4 regions of the Bradyrhizobium quebecense genome follow, and region 3 is predicted to be linked to each of the others. Evidence: predicted binding sites of a transcription regulator. Region 3 holds the regulator's gene; each other region holds the start of a gene.
The links. Region 3 encodes PhoB, which activates phosphate uptake and scavenging genes when phosphate is short. Its sites were predicted from a motif close to TGTCATNNANCTGTCAT; they were not measured.
Positions count from the first base shown of each region.

Region 1: HU230_RS16925 (OprO/OprP family phosphate-selective porin) is a predicted target of PhoB. The motif match lies at 3,571-3,587, and genes of this name have one in related genera.
Region 2: HU230_RS22675 (glycerophosphodiester phosphodiesterase family protein) is a predicted target of PhoB. The motif match lies at 5,539-5,555, and genes of this name have one in related genera.
Region 4: HU230_RS10025 (DUF47 domain-containing protein) is a predicted target of PhoB. The motif match lies at 3,981-3,997, and genes of this name have one in related genera.

Region 1 is NZ_CP088022.1:3,489,798-3,497,232, reverse strand. Features, by position in the region: gene HU230_RS16940 (phosphotransferase) at 1-50, opposite strand, end outside; gene HU230_RS16935 (zinc-binding alcohol dehydrogenase family protein) at 349-1,362, opposite strand; gene HU230_RS16930 (winged helix-turn-helix transcriptional regulator) at 1,481-1,861, shown strand; gene HU230_RS16925 (OprO/OprP family phosphate-selective porin) at 1,932-3,509, opposite strand; gene HU230_RS16920 (DegQ family serine endoprotease) at 3,800-5,212, shown strand; gene HU230_RS16915 (replication-associated recombination protein A) at 5,209-6,543, shown strand; gene HU230_RS16910 (autotransporter outer membrane beta-barrel domain-containing protein) at 6,944-7,435, shown strand, end outside.
Region 2 is NZ_CP088022.1:4,673,667-4,681,101, forward strand. Features, by position in the region: gene HU230_RS22650 (hypothetical protein) at 1-107, opposite strand, end outside; gene HU230_RS22655 (hypothetical protein) at 269-562, opposite strand; gene HU230_RS22660 (HlyD family secretion protein) at 1,188-2,159, shown strand; gene HU230_RS22665 (ABC transporter permease) at 2,156-4,471, shown strand; gene HU230_RS22670 (HlyD family secretion protein) at 4,473-5,444, shown strand; gene HU230_RS22675 (glycerophosphodiester phosphodiesterase family protein) at 5,648-7,045, shown strand; gene HU230_RS22680 (alpha-mannosidase) at 7,088-7,435, opposite strand, start outside.
Region 3 is NZ_CP088022.1:7,786,611-7,794,045, forward strand. Features, by position in the region: gene pstC (phosphate ABC transporter permease subunit PstC) at 1-638, shown strand, start outside; gene pstA (phosphate ABC transporter permease PstA) at 643-1,488, shown strand; gene pstB (phosphate ABC transporter ATP-binding protein PstB) at 1,485-2,306, shown strand; gene phoU (phosphate signaling complex protein PhoU) at 2,318-3,034, shown strand; gene phoB (phosphate regulon transcriptional regulator PhoB) at 3,165-3,875, shown strand; gene HU230_RS37250 (GcrA family cell cycle regulator) at 4,024-4,536, opposite strand; gene HU230_RS37255 (aspartate aminotransferase family protein) at 5,033-6,238, shown strand; gene argF (ornithine carbamoyltransferase) at 6,238-7,164, shown strand; gene HU230_RS37265 (IS110 family RNA-guided transposase) at 7,368-7,435, shown strand, end outside.
Region 4 is NZ_CP088022.1:2,147,545-2,154,979, reverse strand. Features, by position in the region: gene HU230_RS10040 (peptide chain release factor 3) at 130-1,749, opposite strand; gene sugE (quaternary ammonium compound efflux SMR transporter SugE) at 1,905-2,219, shown strand; gene HU230_RS10030 (inorganic phosphate transporter) at 2,278-3,282, opposite strand; gene HU230_RS10025 (DUF47 domain-containing protein) at 3,297-3,941, opposite strand; gene HU230_RS10020 (branched-chain amino acid ABC transporter permease) at 4,086-5,054, opposite strand; gene HU230_RS10015 (branched-chain amino acid ABC transporter permease) at 5,056-5,919, opposite strand; gene HU230_RS10010 (ABC transporter substrate-binding protein) at 5,984-7,204, opposite strand; gene HU230_RS10005 (ABC transporter ATP-binding protein) at 7,247-7,435, opposite strand, start outside.

The DNA.
Region 1 (7,435 bases), 4.3 Mb from region 3:
GTCATCCACTCCGGATCGATCCGCGACGGATCGGCCGTGAGCAAACTCATCGGTTTCCTCCCATCCCCGCGTATCCCCTTGGGGCGTCACCACCGTTTCGGCCGCGTGTTGCACGGCCGGATTGAGGACGGGGTGATCGTTGCGCAAATCATACAGGCGATGTCATGGCTTTGGCAAAAGCCACGCGCCGGCCTGTGGGGATATCTCGCGAGTTGCGTAGGTGCGTAGGGCGGGTTAGCGCCAGCGTAACCTGCCGCTTCTGCTGGTGGGATGGTGGATTACGCCTTCCCCCTTCGCTCGTTGAGCTTCGACGGACGCTGCCTGCCAATCCACCCTACGCAGCGACTCCTACCAGCCCTCCAGCACGATCTTGCCGCGCGACTTGCCGCTTTCCAGCAGCGCATGGGCGCGCTTGAGGTTGGCGGCGTTGATGGTGCCGAAGGTCTGGTCGAGCGTGGTGCGCAGCACGCCCTTGTCGATCAGGTCGGCAACGTCGTTGAGCAGATGATGCTGCGCGATCATGTCAGGCGTCTGGAACGATGAGCGCGTGAACATCGATTCCCAGTGTACCGACACCGCCTTGCCCTTGAACACGGCGACGTTGAATTCGGCGGGATCGTCGATCAGGCCGAACTTGCCTTGCGGCGCGATGAAGTCGGCGATCGACTTGTAGTGCTGGTCGGTGAAGGTGAGGCTGGCGACGAGGCCGACCGGCGGCAGCCTCAAGCTCTCGATCTGCTCCTTCATCGGCTGCGAGTGATCGATCACCGCATGCGCACCGAGATCGCGGCACCACTTCTGAGACTCCGGCCGCGTCGCGGTCGCAACCACGGTCAGCCCGGTGAGGCGGCGCGCGAGCTGGATCAGGATCGAGCCGACGCCGCCGGCGCCGCCGGTGATCAGCAGCGTACGCGGATCGAGGCTCTTGCCCGGCACCGCGCCGAGCCGATCGAACAGCAGCTCCCACGCGGTGATCGAGGTCAGGGGCAGGGCGGCGGCCTGCGCGAAGGAGAGCGATGCCGGCTTTTTGCCGACGATGCGCTCGTCCACCAGATGAAATTCCGAATTGGTGCCCTGGCGCTGGATCGAGCCCGCGTAGAACACTTCATCGCCGGGCTTGAAGAGCGAGACGTCGGGCCCGACGGTATCGACCACGCCGGCCGCGTCGAAGCCGAGGATCTTGTAGCTGCCGTCGTTCGGCGCCGCGCGCTTGCGCACCTTGTAGTCGACCGGGTTGGCCGAGACGGCCTTCACCGCGACCCTGACGTCGCGTCCCTTCGGTTCGGGCTTGGCGATCTCGAAATCGACGAGCGAATCCGCCGCCTCGATCGGCAGCGATTTTTGATATCCGACGGCCTTCATGCCTGGTCTCCGTGGTGGGCGATTGCCTGCCGCCTTACCTGTCGTGCTGGCGTCCTTTTGGCAAGTACTGTAAAATCAGGGAACTAGTCCCTGTTTGTATACTATTGGAAAATTACCGATGAAACGGAAGAATTTCGCGCGCCGGCCGGGCTGCGCGGTCGAGGCGGCGCTCGACCTGATCGACGGCAAATGGAAGGGCGTGATCCTGTATCACCTGCAGGCCGGCACCCAGCGCTTCGGCGAGCTGCGGCGGCGGATGCCCGGCATCACCCAGCGCATGCTGACCAAGCAGCTGCGGGCGCTGGAGGACGACGGCCTCGTGACCCGCAAGGTCTACGCCGAGGTGCCGCCGCGGGTCGAATACACGCTCTCCGAACTCGGCGAGAGCCTGCGCCCGGTGATCGATATTTTGAAAGCCTGGGGCGAGGGCCATCAGGAACGGCTGTCCTGTGCGCCGGCGCCGGAAGTCGTTGTGAAGAAGTCGAAGCGCGCGGCCTGACAATTTGTAATGAAGAAGGCCGGGAGCGATGTCGCTCCCGGCCTTTGTTGTCGGCGCTGATCAGATTGCGTCAGAACGCAACCTGCGTGCGCAGCGCGACTGCGTCGAACTTCGAGCCGGCATCCACAGGCGATGTCGCCGAGGCCTGCTTGGCGATGTCTCCGTGCAGGTAGTTCAGCATGAAGCGGACGTTGTTGTTGACGTACCAGTTCAGCGCGGCGGTGTAGACGGTCTGCCGTCCGCCCGCGATGCCGACGGCCTGGCCGACCTGGTCGTTGAGGTTCATCGTGCTGACGCGGCCGGCGATTTCCCACGCGCCCATGCCGCCGCCGGCAAGCGAGAACGGATCGTGCGGCTTGATACCGCCATAGGAGGCCGTTGCCGGATTGTAGGCGTGATTCTCGCCGGTCAGCACGTAGCCGACCTGCGCGTAACCGCCGTCGAATTTCAGGCTCGGCGCGCCGAACGGCGGCAGCCCGGTATTCGCAGAGCGGTCGACATTGAACCAATAGTACTCGCCTTGTGCGATGAACGGGCCGTAGGTCGCTGCCGCCTCGACGCCGTAGACCTGCGCGCCCGAGACGTTGGCGATCGCACCGGTCGAGATCAGCGTCGTCGGGTCGATGCGCAGCTCGGGCCGGTCGTTCAGCGTGAGCGTCTGCGCCTGGGTGAGCTGGTTGCGCGGCGGCTGAACCAGCCATTCCGCATCGGCGCCGATATGCACCGAGTAGTTCTTGCCGCTGATCGGATTGCCGGCGACGCGGATGACACCGCCATACTGCTCGGACGTGCCGGCCGGCGCGGCTGACGACGCGGAGTGAATCGCGCCCGTCGTCGGTCCCGTGACATAGCCGCCGATCCAGAGCTGGTCGTTCCACCATCGGGTGCCGGCGCCCGAACGGAAGTCACCGGCCGCGATGTTCTGTGCGATGATGCCGACCGAGGCGCGCTCCATGAACAGGATGTCGTTGGAGCTCGTCGATTCGTCCAGCGTCCACGGGATGTCCATGATGCCGCCTTCGATCGCCATCTTGCCCCCGAACGGCTTGAAGCCGGTGTAGCTCAGATAGGCATTCTCGACGCCGGAGGTGCCGCCGCCAGGCAGCGATCCCGGTGCCGCGCCGCCGAAGTCGTAGATCAGCGCGTAATTCCAGTCGCCGAAGAATTTGCCGACGATGCCGATGCGGGCGCGGCGGAGGTTCTCGCCGCTGTCGAGCTTCTGCGGCGAGGTACTTGCGGTGTTCGGACGATAGTCGTAGCCGCCGACATCCCAGTGCACGCGGCTCGTGATCGCAACGCAGTTCTGTTCATCCGCAGTGCAGATCGTCGGCCGGTTGTTCGGCAGCGTCACCACGACGCCCGACGGCGCGACCGGGCCCTTGACCGGGATCGCGGCGTTGGCGCTTGCGACCCGCGCGGCCTTGGCATCCGCCGCCTTCGCGTTGGCATTCGCGCTGGCTGCGGTCGCAGTATTGGCATTGGTCTGCTTCTGCAGCTTGTCGAGCTTCTGCTCGAGCATCTTCAGCTGCTGTTTCAGCAGCGCGATCTCCGCGTCGCTGCCGCCTCCGGCCGATTGCGAATAGGCCGGAGAGGCGGCGAGCGCCCCCGCCAGCCCTATGGCGATTGCACCGACTTTTGTCGCACCCATTGTGCACCCCTGTTGTGTTTGAATTCCCCACTCACTCACTGAAACGTCCTAGGAGTTGATCGTGACTGACGCACGACAGCGCCGCCTAGCATCGCAGTTCCGCTTGTTGTCCGCGGGCAACAAGCGGAGCGGTGCAGTGAGATGACAGTCATCATAGAAGCTTGGCGGCGCGCTTCAACGCTGCTGCCGCCGGTTTTGCACCGGTCCGGCGGGGGCCAGTTATCCGGCCGGGCGCCCTTCAATTGCCCGGCGAACACGCCTATATTCCGGCGTTTCCACGAGAGGTGAGAATGCTCCGACCCGTCCGCTTCGCTGCCATATCCGCTCTGTGCACATTGGCTTTCATAGGGAATCTATCCCCGTCCGCGGCCCAGGACCGCCGCGTGCCGTCCTCGCAGGCCGAGCTCCAATTGTCCTATGCGCCGATCGTGCAGCGGGTGCAGCCGGCCGTGGTCAACGTCTACGCCGCCAAGACGGTGCAGAACCGCAATCCGTTTCTGGACGACCCGATCTTCCGCCGCTTCTTCGGCGTCCCGGGGCAACAGCCCGAGCAGATGCAGCGCTCGCTCGGCTCCGGCGTGATGGTCGATGCTTCCGGCCTCGTGGTCACAAACAATCACGTGATCGAGGGCGCCGACCAGGTGAAGGTCTCGCTCGCCGACAAGCGCGAATACGAGGCCGAGATCGTGCTGAAGGACAGCCGCACCGACCTCGCGGTGCTGCGGCTGAAGGAGACCAACAGGGAGAAGTTCGCGATGCTCGACTTCGCCAATTCGGACCAACTGCAGGTCGGCGACGTCGTGCTGGCGATCGGCAATCCGTTCGGCGTCGGCCAGACCGTGACGCACGGCATCATCTCGGCGCTGGCGCGCACGCAAGTCGGGATCACGGATTATCAATTCTTCATTCAGACCGACGCGGCGATCAATCCCGGCAATTCGGGCGGCGCGCTGGTCGACATGACCGGCCGGCTCGCCGGCATCAACACTGCGATCTTCTCGCGCTCCGGCGGTTCGCAGGGCATCGGCTTTGCAATCCCCGCCAACATGGTGCGCGTGGTGGTGGCCTCCGCCAAGAGCGGCGGCAAGGCGGTGAAGCGGCCATGGCTTGGCGCGCGGCTGCAGGCCGTCACGCCGGAGATCGCGGAGACGCTCGGGCTGAAGCTGCCGACCGGCGCGCTGGTCGCTAACGTCGCGCCGAACAGCCCGGCGGCGAAGGCCGGGCTCAAACTGTCCGATCTGATCGTCGGGATCGACGGCCAGGCTATCGACGATGCCAACGCGTTCGACTATCGCTTCGCGACCCGTCCGCTCGGCGGCAGCGCGGAGATCGAGGTGCAGCGCGCCGGCAAGCCGGTGAAGCTCACCGTGCCGCTGGAGACCGCGCCCGATACCAACCGCGACGAGATCGTGCTGACCGCGCGTTCGCCATTCCAAGGTGCCAAGGTTGCCAACATCTCGCCGGCGCTGGCCGATGAGCTGCATCTCGACGCCGGCGCCGAGGGCGTCGTCGTCACCGAGCTCGCCGATGACGGCACGGCTGCCAATGTCGGCTTCCAGAAGGGCGACATCATTCTCGCGGTCAACAATGAGAAGATCGTGCGGACCAGCGACCTCGACAAGGTATCGAAGGCGGGGTCGCGGATCTGGCGCATCACGCTGGTGCGCGGCGGCCAGCAGATCAACGTGACGCTCGGCGGATGAGCCCGAAGAGACCGCACGAAGCCAGCAATCTCTTTGCCGCGGCGGGGATGGAGCAGGACGCGCCACACCCGCTGCCGGACCGGTTGCGCCCGCGCACGCTGGCCGACGTCGTCGGTCAGGATCACATCCTCGGCCCCGACGGCGCGCTGACCCGCATGCTGGAGACGCGCACGCTGGGTTCGCTGGTGTTCTGGGGACCACCCGGCACCGGCAAGACCACCGTGGCGCGGCTTCTGGCCGACGCCACCGAGCTGCATTTCGAGCAGATCTCCGCGGTGTTCTCCGGCGTCGCCGACCTGAAGAAGGCGTTCGATGCCGCGCGGGCCCGGCGCGAGACCGGCAAGGGCACGCTGCTGTTCGTCGACGAGGTGCACAGGTTCAACCGCGCGCAACAGGATTCCTTTCTGCCGGTGATGGAGGACGGCACCGTGGTGCTGGTCGGCGCCACCACGGAGAACCCGTCCTTCGAGCTCAACGCGGCGCTGCTGTCACGGGCTCGCGTGCTGGTGTTTCATTCGCTCGATACGGCTGCGATCGAACGGCTGTTTGCCAATGCCGAGAAGATCGAGGGCAAGGCCCTGCCGCTCGATGCGGAAGCGCGCGCCGTGCTGGTGCGGATGGCCGACGGTGACGGCCGCGCCTCGCTGACATTAGCCGAAGAGGTCTGGCGCGCCGCGCGTAAGGGCGAGGTGTTCAACGCCGAGCAGTTGCAGGCCATCCTGCAGCGCCGCGCGCCGATCTACGACAAGTCGGCTGATGGTCACTACAACCTGATCTCGGCGCTGCACAAGTCGGTGCGCGGCTCCGATCCGGATGCTGCATTGTATTATCTCGCGCGCATGCTCGATGCCGGCGAGGACCCGCTGTTCCTGGCGCGACGCGTGGTGCGGATGGCCGTCGAGGACATTGGTCTCGCCGACCCGCAGGCGCTGGCGGTCTGCAACGCGGCGAAGGATGCCTATGATTTCCTGGGCTCGCCGGAGGGCGAGCTCGCGATCGCACAGGCCGTGGTCTATCTCGCCACCGCGCCGAAATCGAACGCGGTGTACACTGCGTTCGGCGCTGCGATGCAGACCGCAAAGCAGGGCGGCTCGCTGCTGCCGCCAAAACACATTCTGAATTCGCCGACCAAGCTGATGAAGTCGGAGGGCTACGGCTCCGGCTATCAGTATGATCACGACGCGCCCGACGCGTTCTCCGGCCAGGACTATTTCCCGGAAGCGCTGGGCCGCCAAACCTTCTACGATCCGCCCGACCGCGGCTTCGAGCGCGAGATCAGGAAACGGCTGGATTACTGGAACAGGCTGCGCAAGGAGCGGGGCGGGAGGTAGGACGCGTACCTATAAACCCGACGGCGTGATGCGACGAAGCTTGCGTCCGCTTGCCCCAATGACCTGATATGGCGATGGTCGAGCGGGCCTTCAGCTACGGGCCAGCAGCCAGACGTGCCCGCATATCGCGGGGAGCTATTCAAACGTGAATAGACTTCCTTCCGATAGTCGGGCGTAAGGCGGATGGGTGCTGGTCGTAGCTGGATCACAACACCCAGCAAAAAGCATCATTTTAACGGGTTGGTTTTTGCCGAATCTCTCTTGAGTTGTGATCGCCCGAAGATACCATCGGAAAATTCGCCTTGGATCGAGTTTGACCTGCTGGCGCAAATTGGCGGGTGGCGGTCGCATCGTTGAAAGATTGCATTGGATGATCGGATTATTCCGAATGGGACTCCCGATGAAGGTGCGTGGCGGTGTCGCGCTGCTAATCTATCTTTGCCTTCATGCACCGCCGGCAGTTGCAGTCGATAGCACCTGGACAGGGGGGAACAGTAGCGATTGGAATACCGCCTCAAATTGGTCCAATGCGACAGTGCCTTCGGGCACAGCGAGTTTTGACGGCAATGTCCTCACGACGATCACCTTCTCGTCGGCCGTTACCACCATCGGCACAATCCAGTTCAATTCGGCAGCGACCGACTACACGTTCGCGATCGACAATCCTACGGGCCGAACGGTAGTTCTGAACGGCCTTGGAATCGTGGGTTCATCCGGTGGGCCAACCATAAACTTGGCCGGTGCTTTCTTTTCATCGCTTGTGTTCGCAAACGGTAGTGGGGCCGGAAACGCCATACTCAACAACAGGGGGTTCCTCGGAGGAATACAATTTGTGAACTATAGCTCTGCGCAGAATGCAGTCATCACAAATAACTTTGCAAATCTTTCGTTT
Region 2 (7,435 bases), 3.1 Mb from region 3:
CAGACGCCGTCGCCCTGGTTGCGTTGATAGGCGATGAAATCGGCATGGTCGCCGTGCACGAGCTCATAGCGATAGTACCTTGAGAGGTCGTCGATCTGATTGGTCATGGAACGTCTCCGTCATGAGGGGGAAGCCACTCAATTTCGACGTAGTCGAGCCGCGCCGGCGATCAATAGAATGATTTTTATCATTCAATCACAGACGCGAGAGCTGGTCTGATCCGGTTTGAGGATGTGGGTCGATCGACGCACATCCTCTTTGCTGGGCCTCAGCGCCCGGCACGATGCGAACTGCGCCGCGGCACATGAACGACGCCGATGCCGCTCTCCCGCGCCTGCAGCACGGCGGGCGGCAGCAGCACCAGCCTGGCCGCCGGCGTCGGCGCGCCGTTGTTGAGCACGTCCCGGTACGGATACAGCGCCTGATAAGCGGCCGGCTCGGAGATCGCGGCCTGCGCCGAGGCGGCCGTCGCCGTGATGGCCGACAGCGCCACAGCCAGCGCGATGGTTCTGAACGTCGTGGTTCTGAACGTCCTGGCGACGTGGGAAATCCTGGTCGTCATGGTAACGCTCCCCCGATTTACATCGCATACGATTAATTCGCTCACGCCTGATAAAGGCATGGCGCGACCGGTCTTCAAGTATCCCGATTTAATCGGATGCGATTTATTCGGGCGCGGAGCTTCAAATATCCGTGTGACCGGCGATGCCATGCGCGGCCCGCAATGGCGGCCTGCTCGGGCCACGCGGCAGCGGCGCGAAAGTCAGCGGGCGCGCTGGCGATCGCAGGCGCGAACCTGGGCGGAACCTGGGTTCAACGCCACGGCAACATGGCCGGTCACATGCAGCGAGCATGCGGGCTCCGCGCGCTTCAAAGGGTCCGGCCGATGCACGGCGCCAATCCCGCCGCGGCTGGAATTGTGCACGCAACCGCGCGTCGATGCGGCGCACATCGAAGCGATATCGCTTCGACCGCACCGGATGCGGTTGCTTCGGTCAAATTCGAGCCGGATCGGACAGGCTGCCGAGGTTGGCAGGATTTAACATCCACGCCATAGTGAATGACTATCCTGGTCATGAGCCAATGTGGGGTCAGCTATGGACGTGTCACCTTCTGGTAACGAGAGCCGAAGCACGTCGGAGCCACCACAAGCAGCGCGGCAGGACTATGCGCACGCCGCGATGCGCATGCCGGCCATCATTGTCGGCGTCGTTGCAGCGATCATCGTTGCGCTGTCGGTCTATTATCTGCTGCGGCCCGAGCCGCTGCTCGTGCAGGGCGAGGTCGATGCAACGCGGCTCGATATCGCCGCGCGCGTCGACGGACGGGTCAAGGACATCCCGGTCGAGCGCGGCCAGAACGTGCCCGCGGGCGCCGCCCTGGTGCGCATCGACAATCCGGAAACGCTTGCAAAGCAAGACCAGATGCGCGCCGCCAAGGCCGTTGCAGACGCGCAACTCGCCAACGTCATGGTTGGAACGCGGGTCGAAACCATTGCCGCGCGGAAGGCGGAAATGGCGCGCGCGGAGGCCGCGCAGGTGCTGGCGCAGAAGACCTTCGATCGCGCCAAGACACTGACCGAGCAAGGCAACGCGCCGCAGGCCCGTCTCGACCAGACCACCGATGCGCTGCACGAAGCCGAGCGCGGGCTCGACCAGGCGAAATCGGCCTATGAGCAGGCGGTCAACGGCTACACCAAGGAAGAACGCGCGATCGCGAAAGCCAATGTCGAGAAAGCCGAAGCCGACATTCAAAGCGTCCAGTCGGTGATCGATCAGCTCGCGGTCTACGCGCCGGTTGCGGCACAGGTCTATCAGCGCAACGTCGAGCCGGGCGAGTTCGTCTCGCCGGGCGTGCCGCTGGTGACGCTGATCAATCTCGACGACCTGTGGATCCATTTCGATCTGCGCGAGGATCTGGTGAAGGGCCTGAAGGTCGGCGACAAGTTCGACGTCCGCATTCCGGCGCTCGACGACCGCCATGTCACGGTCGAGGTCAAGCTGATCGCCACCAAGGGCGAATATGCGAGCTGGCGGGCGACGCGCGCCACCGGCGATTTCGATTTGCGGACGTTCTCGATCCGCGCCTATCCGGTGCAGCCGGTGCCTGAGCTGCGGCCCGGAATGAGCGCCTATCTCGACTGGCGGTCTCGCCAATGAGGCTGGCCTCAAAGCCCGGATTCTGGCGGGTCGCACAGCGCGAATGCCAGTGGCTGTTGCGCGACCGTGTGGCATTGCTCTTGATCTTCGGCGTGCCGCTGTTCGCCTTCGTGGTGCTCACGGCCGTGTTCAGCCAACCGGTGATCCGGGGCCTTGGCGTCACGATCGTCGACACCGACAAGTCGGATACTTCGCGCGCGCTGACGCAGCAGGTCGCGGCCTCGCCGAGCCTGAGAATCGTCGACGATTCCGGCTCGCTGTCGTCAGCCGTACAGGACATCCGGTCCGGCAAGGCGATTTCGGCGATCTTCATCCCGCCGAATTTCGAACGCGACCTGAAGGCCGATCGCCGCCCGCAGGTCGTCGGCTTCTACAACCAGCAATTCCTGACGGCGGCCGGCATCGCGTCGTCGGGCCTGAACGATGTGCTGTCCGCCGCCGCGAGCGCGGCCGCTCCCGCCAATCGCGCCGCTCCCGCCCCGGCGTCGATGGGAACGCTTTCCGCGGAGACCATCGCGCTGGTCAATCCGCAGAAAAACTACGCGCAATTCCTGCTGCGTGCGCTGCTGCCAACGATCATCCACGTGGTGATCACGCTCGCCGCGGGCTATTCGGTCGGCTCCGAATTCCGCCGCCGCAACGCGCGCGAGTGGCTCGAAAGCGCCGGCGGCGATCCGATCGCCGCGCTCGCCGGCAAGCTGGCGCCGCTGTTCGTGACCTTCATCCTGATCATGCTGGCCCAGCCGCTGATCCTCGAAGGCGTGCTGCAGATTCCCTTCAAGGGCGATGTGCTGCTGATCATCGCGGCGGGCCTGCTTCTGATCATCGCCTATCTGTCGCTCGGCGCCCTGCTGCAGCTTTTGGTCGGCGACCTCGCGACGGGGCTCGGCCTTGCCGGCCTGATCGCCTCCCCTGCCTTCGGCTATGCCGGTGTCGGCTTTCCCACCATCGGCATGAATACGTTTGCGCAGGTCTGGAGCGCGATCCTGCCGCTGCGCTGGTACATGTCGGTGCTGATGGGACAAGCGGCGCGCGGATTGCCGGCCTCGGAATCGGCAATTCCCTTCGCGGCGCTCGCAGGCCTCACGTTGCTGTTTGCCGCGCTCGCATTGCTGCGCATGGCGAGCCTGACGCGCCGGGGCTGGTTTGCGACGGCGCGGCCCGAGGAGCCGCCAGCGAGCGAGCCGGCGCCATCGGGCGTCGGCGGCGCCTTCGCGGCGGAGTGGCGGCGCGTGCTCGGAACGCGCAGTGCCTTCAGCCTGCTGTTCCTCGCGCCGCTGGTCTACGGCATCTATTATCCGCAGCCTTATCTGAACCAGATCCTGCGCAAGCTGCCGATCGCGGTCGTCGACAATGATCTCGGCGATCTCTCACGGCAGATCGTGGAGACGCTCGATGCCAGCGGCACATTGAGCGTGACGGTGCGCGCCCGCACCCTTGCGGAGGCAAGCACCGCCATCGACCGCGGCTATGCATTTGCCGCCGTGCAGATTCCGCCCGGCACCGAACGCGACGTGCTCAAGGGCCTCACCGCGCACATCCCGGTCTACGCCGACGCCACCTATCTGTTCATCTTCCGGTCGACCGCAGGCGCCGTCGCCACCGCGATCGGCACGCTGACATCCGAACTGGTGTCGCGGGGCGCCCGCGCCGACGGAAGCCTGGTCAAGGCGAAGCTCGCGAGCCTCAGCCCGGCCAACGTCCTGCTGCAACCGATTTTCAACCCGGTCGGCGGCTATGCGAGTTACATCGTCCCGGCGGCGTTCATCCTGATCCTACAACAGACGCTGTTGATCGGCGCGGCGATGCTGACCGGCACGGCGCTGGCGAATTCCCGCAACACGGTCGCGGGCGTGTTCGGGCGCGGCGTTGCCCATCTGACCATCTATCTGCCGGCGCTCGCGCTCTATCTGATCGTGCTGCCGCGGATCTATGGCTTCTCGACGCTGGGCCATCTGCCGCAGATCTTCGCGCTGGCGACCGTCTTCCTGCTGGCGACGAGCTTCCTGGGACAGGCGATCGGCGCCTGGTTCACGCGGCCGGAGAACGCGACCATCCTGCTGCTGGCGACCAGCCTGCCGCAGTTCTTCACCGCCGGCTTCGCCTGGCCGCGCGAGGCCATCCCCCCTGCGGCCACGGCGCTCGGCCGGCTGTTCCCGGCCGACTCGGCGATCGACGGCCTCGTGCGTATCAACCAGCTCGGCGCCAGCATCTGGGAGGTCTCGCATGACTGGCTCAGGTTGTGGTGCCTGGCGCTGGGCTATTTCGTGCTCGCCGTGATCTCCGCGCTGGTGTTCAAGAGAGGACAGTAACATGCCCAACGCTAGGCGCGCAGCCATTGTCGCGATCCCCGTTGTGCTCGTCGCGGGCGCGCTGATCTACGCCGAGAGCCGCGCGACGCCGGCGCCCGCGATCGTCGGCGTGGTCCGCTCGACCGAGGTCAGGATCGAGCCGGAAGTGAACGGCCAGCTGGTGTCGATCGCGGTCGAGAAAGGCGCCAAGGTGCACGCGGGCGACGTCCTCGCCAAACTCTCCGCGGTCGAGTTGAGCGCACAGGCGGACCAGGCGCGGGCCGCGCTCGCCGCCGCGGTGGCGAGCCGCAACAACGTCTATGCCGGCGTACGCCGCGAACAGATCGACTCGCTGAAAGCCGCGATCTCCAAGGCCAATTCACGGCTCGACTATGTGGAGACCCAGCTCAAGCGGATCACCACGCTGGCGAGCCAGAGCTTTGAAACCCAGCAGGCGCTCGACCAGGCCGAGAACGACGTTGCCGCCGCGCGCGCCGGCGTGGCGGCGGCCCAGGCGAATTACGATGCCGCCGCGGCGGGGCCGACCAAAGAGGAGCGCGCCATCGCCGACGCACAGGTGCAGGCGGCTGCGGCCGCCGTCGCGGTGCTCGAGCGCCGTCTCGACAAGATGGTGCTGCGCGCGCCGGTCGACGGCGTGGTCAGCGTGATCGCCGCGGAAGTGGGCGAGAACGTTCGTGCGGGCCAGCCGATCCTGATGATTGCTGCGGCCGGCAAGCAATGGCTGTCATTCAACGTGCGCGAGGACCATCTCGACGGTCTTGCGATGGGCAAGACCGTGAGCGTGATACCGAACGGTTCCGGCGCCGCCACCAAGGCTGCCATCACCGAATTGCGGCCGCTTGGGGTGTTCGCCACCTGGCAGGCCGAGCGCGTGATCGGCGATCACGACCGCAACACGTTGCGTCTGCGTCTCGACCCAGCAGGCGCCGCGGAAGGTCTCGAACCCGGCATGAGCGTCCGGATCGACCGCTGACAACGCGCCGCGCCCGGCCGCAAGCCGCAATGAGGTGCGGACTGTTCGCCCTCCGGCGCGGCGCAGAAGCTTGTGTCGGCCCGCCTCGCCGAATAGTCATCGGACTGTCAGAAGATTGCGACAAGAAAACAACGGCGTCGGCCCTGTTCGGCTCGGCCTTTATGGCATCGCCCCGATGCCACGCAAAAGATGGAGATTTGGCCGTGAGGCAGATTCGTTCGCGATGGAAGGTGCATGTTGGCGCGATGCTGCTCGGTGCGGCGGCTTTGGCGGTCCTGCTGCCGTCGATGGCATCAGCGCAAACCGGCCCGGCGCCGGCCGGCGCCAAGCCGTTCCTGACCGTCGACGGCAAGCAGCCGCTTGTGATCGGGCATCGCGGCGTGCCGGGCCTGGTGCCCGAGGAGACCGAGGCATCGTATGAGCTGGCCGCCGACCTCGGCACCGACGCGCTCGAAGAGGACCTGCATTTGACCAAGGATTGCGTGCTGGTGGCACGCCACAATCCATGGCTCGGCGACAACACCAACGTCGCCGAAGCGGCGAAGACCAATGCGGACGTCGCGAAACGCAAGCGCACCGCGCCGGGCGTTGGCGTCAAGGTGAAATGGGCGCAAACGCCGACCAGCGGGCCGGCCGAGTATCCCACCGACCTCATCGATCCGGCCGATCCCAAATCGGTGCTGAAAGCGCTGATCGTCGATGGCGACGACCATACCAATGACTGGTCGATCACCGATTTCACCATGGACGAGCTGAAGAGCTGGATCGCCGGCACCACCTATGATGCGGCCAACGAACGGCCAAAACTGTTCAACGGCAAGTTTCCGATCATCAGTTTCCAGGGCATCATCGACATCGCCAAAGCCAAGAGCAAGGCGACGGGGCGTCCGATCGCGGTCTATCCGGAAACCAAGAATCCGACCTGGAACAATGCCCAGGCGATCGCCAATGGCTGCGGCGCGCCCGGCAGCCACCCGCTCGAGGACGCCCTGATCAAGATCATCAGGGATAACGGCCTCAACGCGAAGGACGCGCCGATCATCGTTCAGAGCTTCGAGCCCGGCAGCCTGAAATATATGCGCAGCCACGGACTGGAAACGCGGCAGGTGCAGCTCATCGATGGCAACGGCGTCGACTTCAAGACCGGCAAGGTGCTGCTCAACAACATCGCCAATTCCCGTCCGTACGACTGGACGGTCGCGGGTGACGGCCGCACCTTCGATGCGATGCTGACGCCCGAGGGCCTCGCGGAGATCAAGACCTATGCCGACGGCATCGGTCCGTGGAAGGCCTATATCGTCCCCTACAAGATCTCACCGTGGAAGGGCAACAACGCCGACGGCACGCCCTACAAGGGATCGACGGCGGATGCCTCGACGCAGGACGCTACCAGCGTGATTGCCGACGCGCACAAGCTCGGCCTGTTCGTGCATGTCTTCACGTTCCGGAACGAGAAGAAGTATCTCGCCGCCGACTATCGCGGCGACCCGAGCCTGGAATATCTGAAGTTCTTCCGTCTCGGCGTGGATGGGGTGTTCACCGATTTCACCCACACCGGCGTTGCCGCCCGCGCGGCTTACTTGCGTGAACTGGGCTGGTGACGCCGCAGCACGGCGCGCCCGGCATCGCCGAGCGCGCCTGCGTCACTGCCGGAAAACCCGCAGCGTTACGATCTGGAACGGCCGCAGCGACAAACGGCAGCTCCGCGCTTCGGTCGGAATGGCAGCGATGCGATCTTCCAACGTGTTGCTCATCCACACCGACGACATGTCGACGCCGAAATCGAGCGTCGCGGCGGCACGAACGCCCGCACTCTCATAGAGCCGCACCACCCAACCTTCGCCATCCTCGGCGGGTTTGATCGTATCGACGATCACGTTGGCCGGCGCCGTGGTCAGGAACGACTGCCGCAGCGGCGCGCGCGGCTGCCCCTTGGCCCAGAGCATCGGACGCTCAAAGCACAAAGCGCGCCCGACGGTGTCGGCCGTGCG
Region 3 (7,435 bases):
CGCAAATGCTGCGCCGCCCGATCGGCATCGCCATCGAGCTACTCGCCGGCATTCCCTCGATCATCTACGGCATGTGGGGCTTCTTCGTGCTGGGCCCGTTCCTGGCCAACACGTTCCAGCCCTTCATGATCCGGATCTTCGAGGGCGTCCCGGTGCTGGGTGCGGTGTTCGCAGGTCCGCCGTCCTATCTCAGCCTGTTCAACGCCGCGCTGATCCTCGCGATCATGGTGCTGCCCTTCATCACGGCAATCTCGGTCGACGTGTTCAAGACCGTGCCGCCGGTCCTGAAAGAAGCCGCCTACGGCATGGGCTGCACCACCTGGGAAGTCGTCCGCAGCGTCGTGATCCCCTACACCCGGGTCGGCGTGATCGGCGGCATTATGCTGGCGCTCGGCCGCGCGCTCGGCGAGACGATGGCGGTGACCTTCATCATCGGCAACTCGTTCCGCATCTCGTCGTCGATCTTCGCGCCGGGCACCACGATCTCGGCGGCGATCGCCTCCGAATTCGCCGAGAGCGACGGCCTGCACCAGTCCGGCCTGATCCTGCTCGGCCTCTTGCTGTTCGTGCTGACCTTCTTCGTGCTCGCCGGCGCGCGGCTGATGCTGATGCGGCTTGAAACGAAAGCGGGGAAATAGGGCCATGAACCCGATCTACAAATCCCGCCGCCGCAGCGACATCGTCATTCGCGCACTCTGTGTCGGCGCGGCGCTGTTCGGCGTCACCTGGCTGGCGCTGATCCTGTTCACGCTGGTCTATAACGGCCTTGCCGGCCTCAGCGTGCAGCTGTTCACCCAGAACACGCCGCCGCCGGGCTCGACCGAAGGCGGCCTGCTCAACGCCATCGTCGGCTCGGTCATCATGACGGTGATCGGCGTCGGCATCGGCGCGCCGCTCGGCCTGTTCGCCGGCACCTACCTCGCCGAGTACGGCAAGCACGACAAGCTCACCTCGGTGATCCGCTTCATCAACGATATCCTGCTCAGCGCACCCTCGATCATCATCGGCCTGTTCATCTATGGTGCGGTGGTGGTGCCGATGCGCGGCTTCTCGGCGATCGCAGGCAGTCTCGCGCTCGCCGTGATCGTGATCCCGGTCGTGCTGCGCACCACCGAGGACATGCTGCTGCTGGTGCCCAATCCGCTGCGCGAGGCGGCTTCCGCGCTCGGCCTGCCGCGCTCGCTGGTGATCAAGCGGATCGCTTATCGTGCTGCGCGTAGCGGCTTGATCACCGGCGTGCTGCTGGCGACCGCCCGTGTCGCCGGCGAGACCGCGCCGCTGCTGTTCACCGCGCTGTCGAACCAGTTTTTCAGCTGGGACTTGACCAAGACGATGGCCAACCTGCCGGTGACCATCAACAACTTCGTGCAGAGCCCCTACGCCTACTGGAAAGAGCTGGCGTGGAGCGGCGCACTGCTGATCACATTCACCGTGCTCGCGCTGAATATCGGCGCGCGTATCCTTGGTGCCGAAAGGGCCGCAAAATGACCGAGCTCTCCGTTTCAACCAGTAACCCGAGCCACGTTGCACCGCATACGCCGCTGCCGGAAGCGCCGCCGAAAGTCACGGTGCGCAACCTTAACTTCTATTACGGCGAGCACCACGCGCTGAAGAACATCAACCTGACGCTGGGTACCAACCGCGTCACCGCGTTCATCGGACCGTCCGGCTGCGGCAAGTCGACCCTGCTGCGGATCTTCAACCGGATGTACGACCTCTATCCCGGCCAGCGCGCCACCGGTCAGCTGATGCTGGACCAGACCAACATTCTCGATCCCAAGCTCGACCTCAATCTGCTCCGCGCGCGGGTCGGCATGGTGTTCCAGAAGCCGACGCCGTTCCCGATGACGATCTACGAGAACATCGCCTTCGGCATCCGCCTCTACGAGAAGATCTCGAAGTCCGAGATGGACGACCGGGTCGAGAAGGCGCTGCGCGGCGGCGCGCTGTGGAACGAGGTCAAGGACAAGCTGAACGCTTCCGGCCTGTCGCTTTCCGGCGGCCAGCAGCAGCGCCTGTGCATCGCGCGCACCGTGGCGGTGCGGCCCGAGGTGATCCTGTTCGACGAGCCGTGCTCGGCGCTCGATCCGATCTCGACCGCCAAGGTCGAGGAGTTGATCCAGGAGCTCTCCGAGGACTACACGATCGCAATCGTCACCCACAACATGCAGCAGGCGGCGCGCGTCTCCGACAAGACCGCCTTCATGTATCTCGGCGAGCTGATCGAGTTCGACGACACCAACAAGATCTTCACCTCGCCGAGCGATCGACGGACTCAGGATTACATCACCGGCCGGTTCGGCTGAGGAGATACAAGATGGCTTCTGAACATACCGCCAAGGCATTCGACAGCGACCTGCAGGAGTTGACTCGCCTGGTCGCCGAAATGGGCGGCCTCGTCGAGCGGATGATCACCGAGTCGGTCGACGCGCTGATCCGTCGCGACGTCGCGCTCGGCAAGCGCGTGGTCGCCGCCGACATCGAGATCGACAAGCTGCAGCGCGTCATCGAAGAGCGCGCGGTGCTGACGATCGCCCGCCGCCAGCCGATGGCGATCGACCTGCGTGAAATCGTCAGCGCGATGCGCGTGGCCACCGACCTCGAGCGGATCGGCGACCTCGCCAAGAACATGGGCAAGCGCGTCGCGGCGCTGGAAAGCGATTTCCAGCCGCTGAAGCTGATCCGCGGCCTGGAGCACATGACCGACCTCGTGCTGTCGCAGGTCAAGTCGGTGCTCGACGCCTATGCCGCGCACGATCTGCCGGCGGCGATGAACGTCTGGAAGGGCGACGAGGAGGTCGATGCGATCTGCACCTCGCTGTTCCGCGAGCTCTTGACCTACATGATGGAGGATCCGCGCAACATCTCGTTCTGCATCCATCTGATGTTCTGCGCCAAGAACATCGAGCGGATCGGCGATCACGCCACCAACATCGCCGAAACCGTGTTCTACATGATCGAGGGCCAGCAGATCACCGACAAGCGCCCGAAGGGCGACATGACCAACTTTGCCACCACGGTGCCGGGTACCTAGGACATGATCCGCAGGCGCGGGGCCGGATTGTCTTCACGACAAGTCGTCTCCGCGGGGATTATGGTCAGGAAAGTAAGCGTTTCGGTTTGCGTCTGGGCAACGGATCACCACAGAGAGAGAATTTAAACCGATGAGCGCACGCATTCTGGTAGTCGAAGACGAGGAAGCGCTGACGACACTGTTGCGCTACAACCTCGATGCGGAAGGCTACGATGTCGAAACGGTCGGGCGCGGCGACGATGCCGACACCCGCCTGAAGGAGCGCGTTCCCGACCTCGTGGTACTGGACTGGATGCTGCCGGGCCTGTCCGGCATCGAGCTGTGCCGCCGCCTGCGGGCGCGTCCCGAGACCAAGCAGCTTCCGATCATCATGCTGACCGCGCGCGGCGAGGAGAGCGAGCGCGTGCGCGGGCTTGCCACCGGCGCCGACGACTACATCGTCAAGCCGTTCTCGGTGCCGGAATTGCTGGCACGGGTGAAGGGCCTGCTGCGCCGCGCGAGCCCGGAGCGGCTTGCAACCGTGCTGACCTACGGCGACATCGAGCTCGATCGCGAGAAGCGCCGCGTGGCGCGCTCGGGACGTCCGATCGATCTCGGTCCGACCGAGTATCGGCTGCTCGAATTCTTCCTCGAGCATCCCGGCCGCGTGTTCAGCCGCGAGCAGCTGCTCGACAGCGTCTGGGGCCGCGACATCTATATCGATGAGCGTACCGTCGACGTGCACATCGGCCGCCTGCGCAAGCTGCTCAATCCGGGCCGCGAGCAGGATCCGATCCGCACCGTGCGCGGCGCCGGTTATGCGCTCGACGACCGGTTTGCCAAGGCCGAGCCGCAGCCGTAAGGCTTGCACGGCAACCTCAAGCCACAACACGGCGTTGTCCCGGCTTTCGCCGGGACGACGCTGGTGGATACTTCCGCGCTACGATCACACAAAAAAATCCCCGCTTTCGCGGGGATTTGTTTTTGCAGTCCAGGCAGTTTCCCGAGTGCTACTTGATCTGTGGCTTCGCCGACGGCCGGCGGCGATCGTTGGCGGGCTGGTAGGCAACGCGCGAGTGATGCGCGCAATAGGGCAGGCCGGCGAGCGCCTTGCCGCCGCAGAAGAAGAATTCCGGGCTCGAGGGATCGCCGACCGGCCAGTGGCAGGTGGCCTCGTTGAGCTCGAGCAGCGACAGCCGCTGGCTCATCGGCACCACGTTGTCGAAGGAGATCGGATCGGGCTCCATCTCGACCTCGAAGGCGTGCGCAAGCGCGGTGTTGCCGCGCGAGACCGGGCGCGCCACCCGCATCATGTGCTGGGCGGGGCGGGCCTTGCGCTGCCGCGGCGCGGCCGTGGAGGGGGCCTTGGCGCGGCCGGAGAGGCCGAGCCGATGCACTTTGCCGATCACGGCGTTTCGCGTCACATTGCCAAGTTCCGCCGCGATCTGGCTGGCCGAGAGGCCGGATTCCCAGAGCTTCTTCAGCTGCTCGACGCGATCGTCGGACCAGGTCAATACAGTCATCGCATTCTTCCTTTCGCATGGCGCCGGCCACTCATCGGAGCGGCGCTGCGAGCCAATCTGGACAAATATCCCTGCGGCCAGAATCCCTTAGCCCTCGCCGGGCACGGTGTTGCGCCCGAACGTTTACACGAGACACGAAGGCTACTTAGAGGGTCCAGTACTGCCGCACGAGATGTCGTACCCGACAGGCCAAACGCTACAATATGGCGTGACTCTGGCGCAAGAGTCCGCGGCCGTGCGTCCACATGTTCCCACAAAGTTAAGCATTGCTATGAGGCTTTTCCACCGCACCGGAATGCTCCGGATTGCGCTGGTTTCGCATTGCAGGAAGGCCAGCAAAGGCCGGCTCCTGACGATTGACACTTACCGGCCGCCGCATAGAATGACCCGTACGTGCCGCCCGCAAAGGCGGCCGTTTTGTTTTCCGAAGCTGGCGGTTGCTGCGTTGGCGTCAAGGCGCGCAGCAATTGACGGCTTCAAACCGGCAGTGAACGCCATGACCAACGCCTCGTCGCATCTGCTCCCCGTCTTCGCCCGGGTCGATCTCGGCTTCGAGCGCGGCGAGGGCGCCTGGCTGATCGCAACCAACGGCGACCGCTATCTCGATTTCACCTCGGGTGTCGCGGTGAACGCGCTCGGGCATGCGCACCCGCATCTGGTCAAGGCGCTGCAGGAACAGGCGACCAAGCTCTGGCACATGTCGAACCTGTTCAAGAGCCCGGACGGCGAGGTGCTTGCCGCGCGGCTGTGCGAGCAGAGCTTTGCCGACTTCGTGTTCTTCTGCAATTCCGGCGCCGAAGCGATGGAGGGCGTGATCAAGCTGGTCCGCCACCACCACTTCTCCAAGGGCCATCCCGAACGCTACCGCATCATCACCTTCGAAGGCGCCTTCCATGGCCGTACGCTGGGCACGCTGGCTGCGACCGGCTCGGCGAAATATCTCGAAGGCTTTGGCCCGCCGATGGACGGCTTCGACCAGGTGCCGCACGGCGACATCGAGGCGGTGAAGAAGGCGATCGGCCCGCACACCGCCGGCATCCTGATCGAGCCGGTGCAGGGCGAGGGCGGCGTGCGCTCGGCGCCGCAGGCGTTCTTCAAAGCACTGCGCGCGCTGTGCGACGAGCATGGCCTGCTGCTCGCCTTCGACGAGGTGCAGACCGGCATGGGCCGCACCGGCGAGCTGTTCGCCTACAAGCGCACCGGCGTCACGCCGGACGTGATGTCGCTGGCGAAGGCGCTCGGCGGCGGGTTCCCGATCGGCGCGGTGCTGGCGACCGCGCAGGCTGCGGCCGGCATGGCGCCGGGCTCGCACGGCTCGACTTTCGGCGGTAATCCGCTGGCGGTCGCCGCCGCCAATGCGGTGCTCGACGTCATGCTCAAGCCCGGTTTCTTCGAGCACGTGCAGAAGATGTCGCTGCTGCTCAAGCAGAAGCTCGCTTCCGTGGTCGACCGCTATCCCGGCGTGCTGTCGGAGGTGCGCGGCGAGGGCCTGTTGATCGGAGTCAAGGCGGTGGTGCCGTCGGGCGATCTGATCGCCGCGCTGCGCAACGAGAAGCTGCTCACCGTCGGCGCCGGCGACAATGTGGTGCGGTTCCTGGCGCCCCTGATCGTGACCGAGGCCGAGATCGACCAGTCGATCACAGCGCTCGAGCGCGCCTGCTCTGTGCTATCGGCGCCGCAGCCGAAGAAGGCGGCTGGATAATGAGCAAGCCGGTCCGTCACTTCCTCGACATCAACGAGCTGCCGCTCGCCGAGCTGCGCAACATGCTCGAAGCCGGAGCCGCCATGAAGGCGAGGCTGAAGGCGCATGAGAAGGGCAGGAAGCCGCTCGAAGGCAAGACGCTGGCGATGATCTTCGAGCGCCCGTCGACCCGCACAAGGGTGTCGTTCGACGTCGGCATGCGCCAGCTCGGCGGTGAATCCATCATGCTGACCGGCGCCGAGATGCAGCTCGGCCGCGGCGAGACCATCGCCGACACCGCGCGCGTGCTGTCGCGTTATGTCGATGCGATCATGATCCGCATCCTCAACCATGACGCGCTGCTCGAGCTCGCCGCCCACGCCACCGTGCCCGTCATCAACGGCCTGACCCGGCGTTCGCATCCCTGCCAGGTGATGGCCGACCTCATGACCTATGAGGAAAACCGCGGCTCGATCGAGGGCAAGACGGTGGCCTGGACCGGCGACGACAACAACGTGCTGGCCTCCTGGGCGCACGCTGCGGAGCGGTTCAAGTTCAATCTCAACATTGCCACCCCGCCCGAGCTCTCGCCGAAGAAGCCGATGCGGGACTGGATCAAGGCCACCGGCGCGCCGATCATGCTCGGCACCGATCCGGAAGCCGCCGTGCGCGGCGCCGACTGCGTCGTCACCGACACCTGGGTGTCGATGGGCGACAAGGAGGGCGAGCACCGCCACAACGTGCTGAAGCCCTATCAGGTCAATGCCAAGCTGATGTCGCTCGCCAAGCCGGACGCGCTGTTCATGCACTGCCTGCCCGCGCATCGCGGCGAGGAGGTCACCGACGAGGTGATCGACGGCCCGCAATCTGTGGTGTTCGACGAGGCGGAAAACCGCCTGCATGCGCAGAAGGGCATTCTGGCCTGGTGTTTCGACACGGTCGCGTAGTCGACGACATCAATGCCGTCGTCCCTGCCTTGTGCGCAATTGCGCACTGGAGCAGGGACCCATACGCCGCGGCCTGCGAAAAAGGCACATGGGCAGACGCCTTGTGCCGCGACAAAATCCTGTGGTTGATGGTGTGGACGGCCCCCTACGGCATCAGTGTGCCAGAATGAGGTTGTTGTAAATCTCAGACAAGGAGACCGTCCGTGAGAGAGATTATCCGTATTGGGATGGATACGTCGAAGCATATTTTTGTGCTGCATGGAGTTGACGC
Region 4 (7,435 bases), 3.1 Mb from region 3:
TCGCCCGGCGCGACCGGGCGATCCGGTATTCCAGAGACGGCAGTGATCGAACGGATAAGCCACGGCGTACTGGGTCCCCCGGTCGAGCCGGGGGACGACACTGAGTATGTGGCGCTATCGTATTCGGCGCTACGCCTTCTTCTTCACGTCCTTGACGTTGGAGAAGATGATGCCTTCGGCGCGCTCGCGGGTGTAGCCGAGATAGAACTCGTTCTTGGCCATGAACACGGGATCGCCATCGACGTCGTCGGCGATGCCGGAATTGTTGGCGGCGACGAAGGCCTCTAACTTCTTGCGGTCGTCGGACGAGATCCAGCGCGCCAGCGAGAATTCGCTGACCTCGAACTCGACCGGCAGAGAATATTCCGCATCGAGCCGCGCCTTCAGCACGTCGAGCTGCAGCGGACCGACCACGCCGACCAGCGCCGGCGCGCCGTCGCGCGGACGGAACACCTGCACGACGCCCTCCTCCGACATCTGCTGCAAGGCTTCCTTCAGCTTCTTCGCCTTCATCGCATCCGTCAGCCGAACGCGGCGGACGATTTCCGGCGCGAAGCTCGGCACGCCGACGAAGGTCAGATCCTCGCCCTCGGTCAGGGTGTCGCCGATCCGCAAGGTGCCGTGGTTCGGAATGCCGACGACGTCGCCGGCGAAGGCTTCATCCGCCACCGAGCGGTCCTGGGCGAAGAAGAATTGCGGGCTCGACAGGCTCATGTTCTTGCCGGTGCGCACCAGCTTGGCCTTCATGCCGCGGACGAGCTTGCCGGAGCACAGCCGCGCGAACGCGATGCGGTCGCGGTGGTTCGGATCCATGTTGGCCTGGATCTTGAACACGAACGCGCTCATGCGCGGCTCCGCCGCCTCGACCTTGCGCAGATCGGAATCCTGCGCGCGCGGCGCCGGCGCGAACTTGCCGAGCCCCTCCAGCAAATCGCCGACGCCGAAATTGCGCAGCGCGCTGCCGAAATAGACCGGCGTCAGATGCCCCTCGCGGAATGCCGCAAGCTCGAACGGCTTGCAGGCTTCCGAGGCCAGCGCCAGCTCATCCCTGACCTCGGCGACGTCGAGATTGGGATTGCGCTTGCCGAGATCGGCGATGTCGATCTGCTCGGTGGCGCCGGTCTTGGCGCCGCCACCCTCGAGCAGCCGCACGCCGCCATTGACGACGTCGTAGGTGCCGAGGAAATCGCGGCCACGGCCGACCGGCCAGGTCATCGGCGTGGTGTCGAGCGCCAGCGTCTTCTCGATCTCGTCCAGAAGCTCGAACGTGTCGCGGCTCTCGCGGTCCATCTTGTTGATGAAGGTGATGATCGGGATGTCGCGCAGGCGGCACACCTCGAACAGTTTTCGCGTGCGCGCCTCGATGCCTTTGGCGGCGTCGATCACCATCACCGCGGAGTCGACCGCGGTCAGCGTGCGATAGGTGTCTTCCGAAAAGTCCTCGTGGCCCGGCGTATCCAGCAGGTTGAACACGAGGTCGTTGAACTCGAAGGTCATCACCGAGGTGACCACCGAGATGCCGCGCTCGCGCTCGATCTTCATCCAGTCCGAGCGCGTGTTGCGGCGCTCGCCCTTGGCCTTGACCTGGCCCGCGAGGTTGATGGCGCCGCCGAACAGCAGCAGCTTTTCCGTCAGCGTGGTCTTGCCGGCGTCCGGGTGCGAGATGATCGCAAAGGTGCGCCGTCGCGCCACTTCCTCTGAAAGCGGCGAGCGGGACGGCGATTCGGTTGAAACAGCGGTATCAGACATGGCGGGCAGCGTTTGGCAGGGAAAACGGGCGCAATCAAGGGCGTTTTGTCGCAATGCGGGATGGCCGCACCACCCACATATAGGAACCGGAAGGACGACCTTCTCCTCACCATACCATCCGCGGGGACGACCCTGCCTTATCCGGAGGGTTCGTTATGGCTTGGGCCATTCTGTTCACCGCAGGCCTGCTCGAGATCGGCTGGGCGATCGGGCTGAAATATACCGAGGGCTTTTCGCGGCTGGTGCCATCGGTACTGACGCTCGCGGCGATGGCCGGCAGCGTGATCCTGCTCGGCATCGCGCTGAAGACGCTGCCGATTGGAACCGCCTATGCGGTCTGGACCGGGATCGGCGCGGTCGGCACCGCGGCGCTCGGCATCATCCTGCTCGGCGAACCCGCGACCGCGATGCGGCTTGCCAGCATCGGGCTGATCGTGTCCGGCATCGTCGGGCTGAAGCTGGTCGGTTGATTGCTTGTTTTGGACGCGTTTTCTTGACGCGAACCGGCTTCCACTTCGCTCGAAAACGCTACTTCAGAGCCTGCACCGCCCAATAGGTCGCGGCTGCAACCGCAGCCGAGGCCGGGATCGTGATCACCCAGGCGTAGACAATCGAGCTTGCCACGTTCCAGCGCACGGCGGACAGCCGGCGCGCGGCGCCGACGCCGACGATGGCGCCCGTGATGGTGTGGGTGGTCGATACGGGAACCCCGAGATAGGTCGCGATGAACAGGGTCGCGGCGCCGCCGGTCTCGGCGCAGAAGCCCTGCATCGGCGTCAGCTTGGTGATCCGCAGCCCCATGGTGCGCACGATGCGCCAGCCGCCCATCAGGGTGCCCAGCGCCATCGCGCTCTGGCAGGCCAGCACGACCCAGAACGGAATCTCGAACTTGTCGCCGAGATGGCCCTGCGAGTAGAGCAGCACGGCGATGATGCCCATGGTCTTCTGCGCGTCATTGCCGCCATGGCCGAGCGAATAGAGCGACGCCGAGGCGAACTGCAGGATGCGGAAGGCGCGATCGACCGCGAACGGCGTCGAGCGCACCGAGAGCCAGGACACGATCGCAACCAGCACCAGCGCCAGCAGGAAGCCGACCAGCGGCGACAGCACGATGGCGAGCAAGGTCTTGGTGAGCCCGCTCCACACCGCCGCCGAGATGCCTGCCTTGGCCATGCCGGCGCCGACCAGGCCGCCGATCAGCGCGTGCGAGCTCGACGAGGGAATGCCGAGCGCCCAGGTGATCACATTCCAGGCGATCGCGCCGACCAGCGCGGCGAAGATCACGGTCGCGTCCACCACCGAAGGATCGATGATCCCGGTGCCGATCGTGTTGGCGACGTGCAGGCCGAACACCGCGAAGGCGACAAAGTTGAAGAACGCCGCCCAGAACACCGCATATTGCGGCCGCAGCACGCGGGTCGAGACGATGGTCGCGATCGAGTTCGCGGCATCGTGCAGGCCGTTCAGGAAATCGAACAGCAGCGCGACCGCGATCAGGATGGTCAGGACCGGAAGACCCAGCGTGGCGTCCACGTGATGTCCCTGCCCTAAACCTGTTCAATCACGATCGAGTTGATCTCGTTGGCGACGTCGTCGAAGCGGTCGGCCACCTTCTCGAGGTGATCGTAGATTTCCGCGCCGACGATGAAGTCCATCGCGTTGGCGTTGCGGTGCTTCAAGAACAATTCCTTGAGCCCGATATCATGGAGATCGTCGACCCGGCCCTCGAGCTTGGTCAGCTCCTCGGTGATTTGGGTCAGCATCGAGACGTTCTGGCCGATCGCCTGCAACAGAGGCAGCGCGCGGACGACCAGATTGGCGGATTCGACGATCAGGGTGCCGATCTCGCGCATCGGCGGCTCGAACTCCCGCACCTCGAACAGCATCACCGCCTTTGCGGTCGACTGCATCTGGTCGACCGCGTCATCCATCGCGGTGATCAGGTTCTTGATGTCGCCGCGGTCGAACGGGGTGATGAAGGTACGGCGAACCGCGGTCAGGACCTCGCGAGTGACGCTATCGGCGTCGTTCTCGAACTGGTTGACGCGCTGGCAGAAGACCGGAGTCTCCTCGCCGCCCTTCAGCATGTCCTGCAGCGCCAGCGAGCACTGCACAGAGGTCTGGGCGTGGCGGGCGAACAGGTCGAAAAATCGCTCTTCCTTGGGCAGAAAGGCGCGAAACCAGCGCAGCATGTCTCAGTTCCATCGTTCCGGGACAGCCCTTTTAGCGACTGTCACAGAACTGTCATAGAGCATCTGGCGGGGAAAATACCCGGACCGACCGCCCGAACCGGCGGTCGTCCACCGCTAAGTCGGCAGCAAATCGCGTGCCCTGCCCTACAGCGATCGCCGCAGCAGGTGGGCCAGCTCGCCGACCAGGCCGCGCCGGAACAGCAGCACGCAGGCCACGAAGATCACGCCCTGGATCACCGTCACCCACTGGCCGAAACCGGCGAGATATTGCTGCATGGCGATGATCACGAACGCGCCGACCACCGGGCCGAAGATGGTACCTAGACCGCCGACCAGCGTCATCAGCACGATTTCGCCGGACATCGACCAGTGCACGTCGGTGAGCGAGGCGTTCTGCGCCACGAACACCTTCAGCGAGCCGGCAAAGCCCGCCAGCGTGCCCGACAGGATGTAGGCCAGCATCTTGTACTGGTCGGTCTTGTAACCGAGCGAGATCGCGCGCGGCTCGTTCTCGCGGATCGACTTCAGCACCTCCCCGAACGGCGAGTTGATGGTGCGGTAGATCAGCAGGAAGCCGGCAAGGAATCCGACCAGCACGACGTAGTAGAGCACCGTCGGCTTCGACAGGTCGAAGATCCCGAACAGGTGCCCCTGCGGGATGCCCTGGATGCCGTCTTCACCATGGGTGAACGGCGCCTGCAGATAGATGAAATAGAGCAGCTGAGACAGCGCCAGCGTGATCATCGAGAAGTAGATGCCCTGGCGGCGGATCGAGATGAAGCCGGTGACGAGGCCGAGCAAGGCCGCCGCGGCGGTACCGGCCACGATGCCGAGCTCCGGCGGCAGCCCCCACACCTTCAGCGCATGCGCCGAAACGTAGCCGGCGGTGCCGAGGAACATGGCGTGGCCGAACGACAGCAGGCCGCCATAGCCGATCAACAGGTTGAAGGCGCAGGCGAGCAGCGCAAAGCACAGCGCCTGCATCACGAAGAAGGGATAGATCCCCGTGAACGGCACCACTGCGAGCAGCGCCGCCATCACGGCGAACACGATCATCTCGTCGCGCATCGCGCGCGGCGTCATCGGAAGTGTATCGTCGGTCAATGCTGACATATCAGGCCGCCCGTCCCGTCAGTCCCGTTGGCTTCACCAGCAACACCACCACCATCAGGACAAACACCACGGTGTTGGAGGCCTCGGGATAAAAATACTTGGTCAGTCCCTCGATCACGCCGAGCGCGAAGCCGGTGATGATCGAGCCCATGATCGAACCCATGCCGCCGATCACGACCACCGCGAACACCACGATGATGAGATCGGCGCCCATCAGCGGGCGGACCTGGTTGATCGGCGCCGACAGCACGCCGGCGAGCGCGGCGAGACCGACGCCGAGCCCGTAGGTCAGCGTGATCATGCGCGGCACGTTGATGCCGAAAGCCCGCACCAGCGTCGGGTTCTCGGTGGCGGCGCGCAGATAGGCGCCGAGCTGCGTCTTCTCGATCAGGAACCAGGTGGCAAGACACACCACCAGCGAGAAGATCACGACCCAGCCGCGATAGACGGGCAGGAACATGAAGCCGAGATTGACGCCGCCCTTGAGCTGATCCGGGATCGAGTAAGGCAGGCCGGAGGAGCCGAAATAGTTCTGGAACACGCCCTGCACGATCAGCGCGATGCCGAACGTCAGCAGCAGTCCGTAGAGGTGATCGAGCCCGGCGAGCCATTGCAGCATGGTCCGCTCGAGGATCATGCCGAAGATGCCGACGATGACAGGGACGATGAGCAGCGCCCACCAGTAGTTGATGCCGCCCAGATTGAGCAGGAAATACGCCACGAAGGCGCCCATCATGTAGAGTGCGCCATGCGCGAAATTGATGATGTTGAGCATGCCGAAGATGACGGCGAGCCCCAGACTGAGCAGCGCGTAGAACGAGCCGTTGATCAGTCCCACCAGAAGCTGTGCGTAGAGAGCCTGCATCGAATGAGCTTTCGCTAGATAGATGAAGCCCGCCGGCCACGCCCATGGCCGGCGGGCATGATCGTCACTTCTTCAGAAGCGCACAGGTGCTCTTGTCGAGCGGCGTGAAGGCCTGGTTGCCCGGCACGGTGCCGACCAGCTTGTAGAAGTCCCACGGACCCTTGGACTCCGAGGGCTTCTTCACTTCGAATAGATAGGCGTCGTGGGTGACGCGGCCGTTGGCCTCGACCTCGCCCTTGCCGAACAGCGGATCGTCGGTCGGGATGGTCTTCATCTTCGCGACCACCTTGGCGCCGTCATGCGGATTGCCGCCGAGCGCTTCCAGCGCCTTGAAGTAATGCAGCAGGCCCGCATAGACGCCGGCCTGCACCATGGTCGGGGGAGCGCCGCTCTTCATCTTCTCCGAGAAGCGCTTCGAGAACGCACGGGTCTTGTCGTTGAGGTCCCAGTAGAACGTCTCGGTGAAGTTGAGGCCCTGCGCGGTCTCGAGCCCGATCGCCTTGACGTCGGTGAGGAACAGCAGCAGCGCGGCGAGCTTCTGGCCGCCCTTGACGATGCCGAACTCGGCAGCCTGCTTGATCGAGTTGGTGGTGTCGCCGCCGGCATTGGCGAGACCGATGATCTTGGCCTTGGAGGCCTGCGCCTGCAGCAGGAACGAGGAGAAGTCAGCGGTGTTGAGCGGGTGCTTGACGCCGCCGACCACCTTGCCGCCATTGGCGGTGATGACGGCGGTGGTGTCGCGCTCCAGCGCCGCACCGAACGCGTAGTCCGCGGTCAGGAAGAACCAGGTGTCCCCGCCCGCCTTCACCAGCGCCTGGCCGGTGGCATGCGCCAGCATGTAGGTGTCGTAGGTCCAGTGCACCGTGTTCGGCGTGCACTGCGCGTTGGAGAGGTCCGAAGTCGCAGCGCCCGAATTGATGTAGACGCCGTTCTTCTCCTTCACGACGTTGTTGACCGCGAGCGCGACGCCGGAATTCGGCACGTCGACGATGGTGTCGACCTTGTCGACGTCGAACCACTGGCGCGCGATGGTGGTACCGATATCGGGCTTGTTCTGGTGATCGCCGGAGATCAGGTCGATGGTCCAGCCCTTGGCCTTGAGGCCGGAGTCCTCGATCGCCATTTGCGCCGCCAGCGTCGAGCCGGGACCGGCGAGGTCGGCATAGAGGCCGGACTGATCCGACAACACGCCGATCTTGACTGTCTTGTCGTCAGCGGAGGCGACGCCCGCGACGGAGAGCACCATCGCCGTGCCGAGCAGAAGCGCTGAAATCGTATTCCTCATGGCGTATTCCCTCAGTTCTTAAATTTTCTGGCTCCGGCGACTTCAAACGCCGAGATAGGTATGCAGCTTGTCCATGTTGGCCGACAGCTCCGAATTGGCGAAGCCGTCGATCACCTTGCCGTGCTCGACGATGTAGTAGCGGTCGGCAACGGTCGAGGCGAAGCGGAAATTCTGTTCGACCAGCAGGATGGTGAATCCCTCCGACTTCAGGCGCGCAATGGTGTGCCCGAT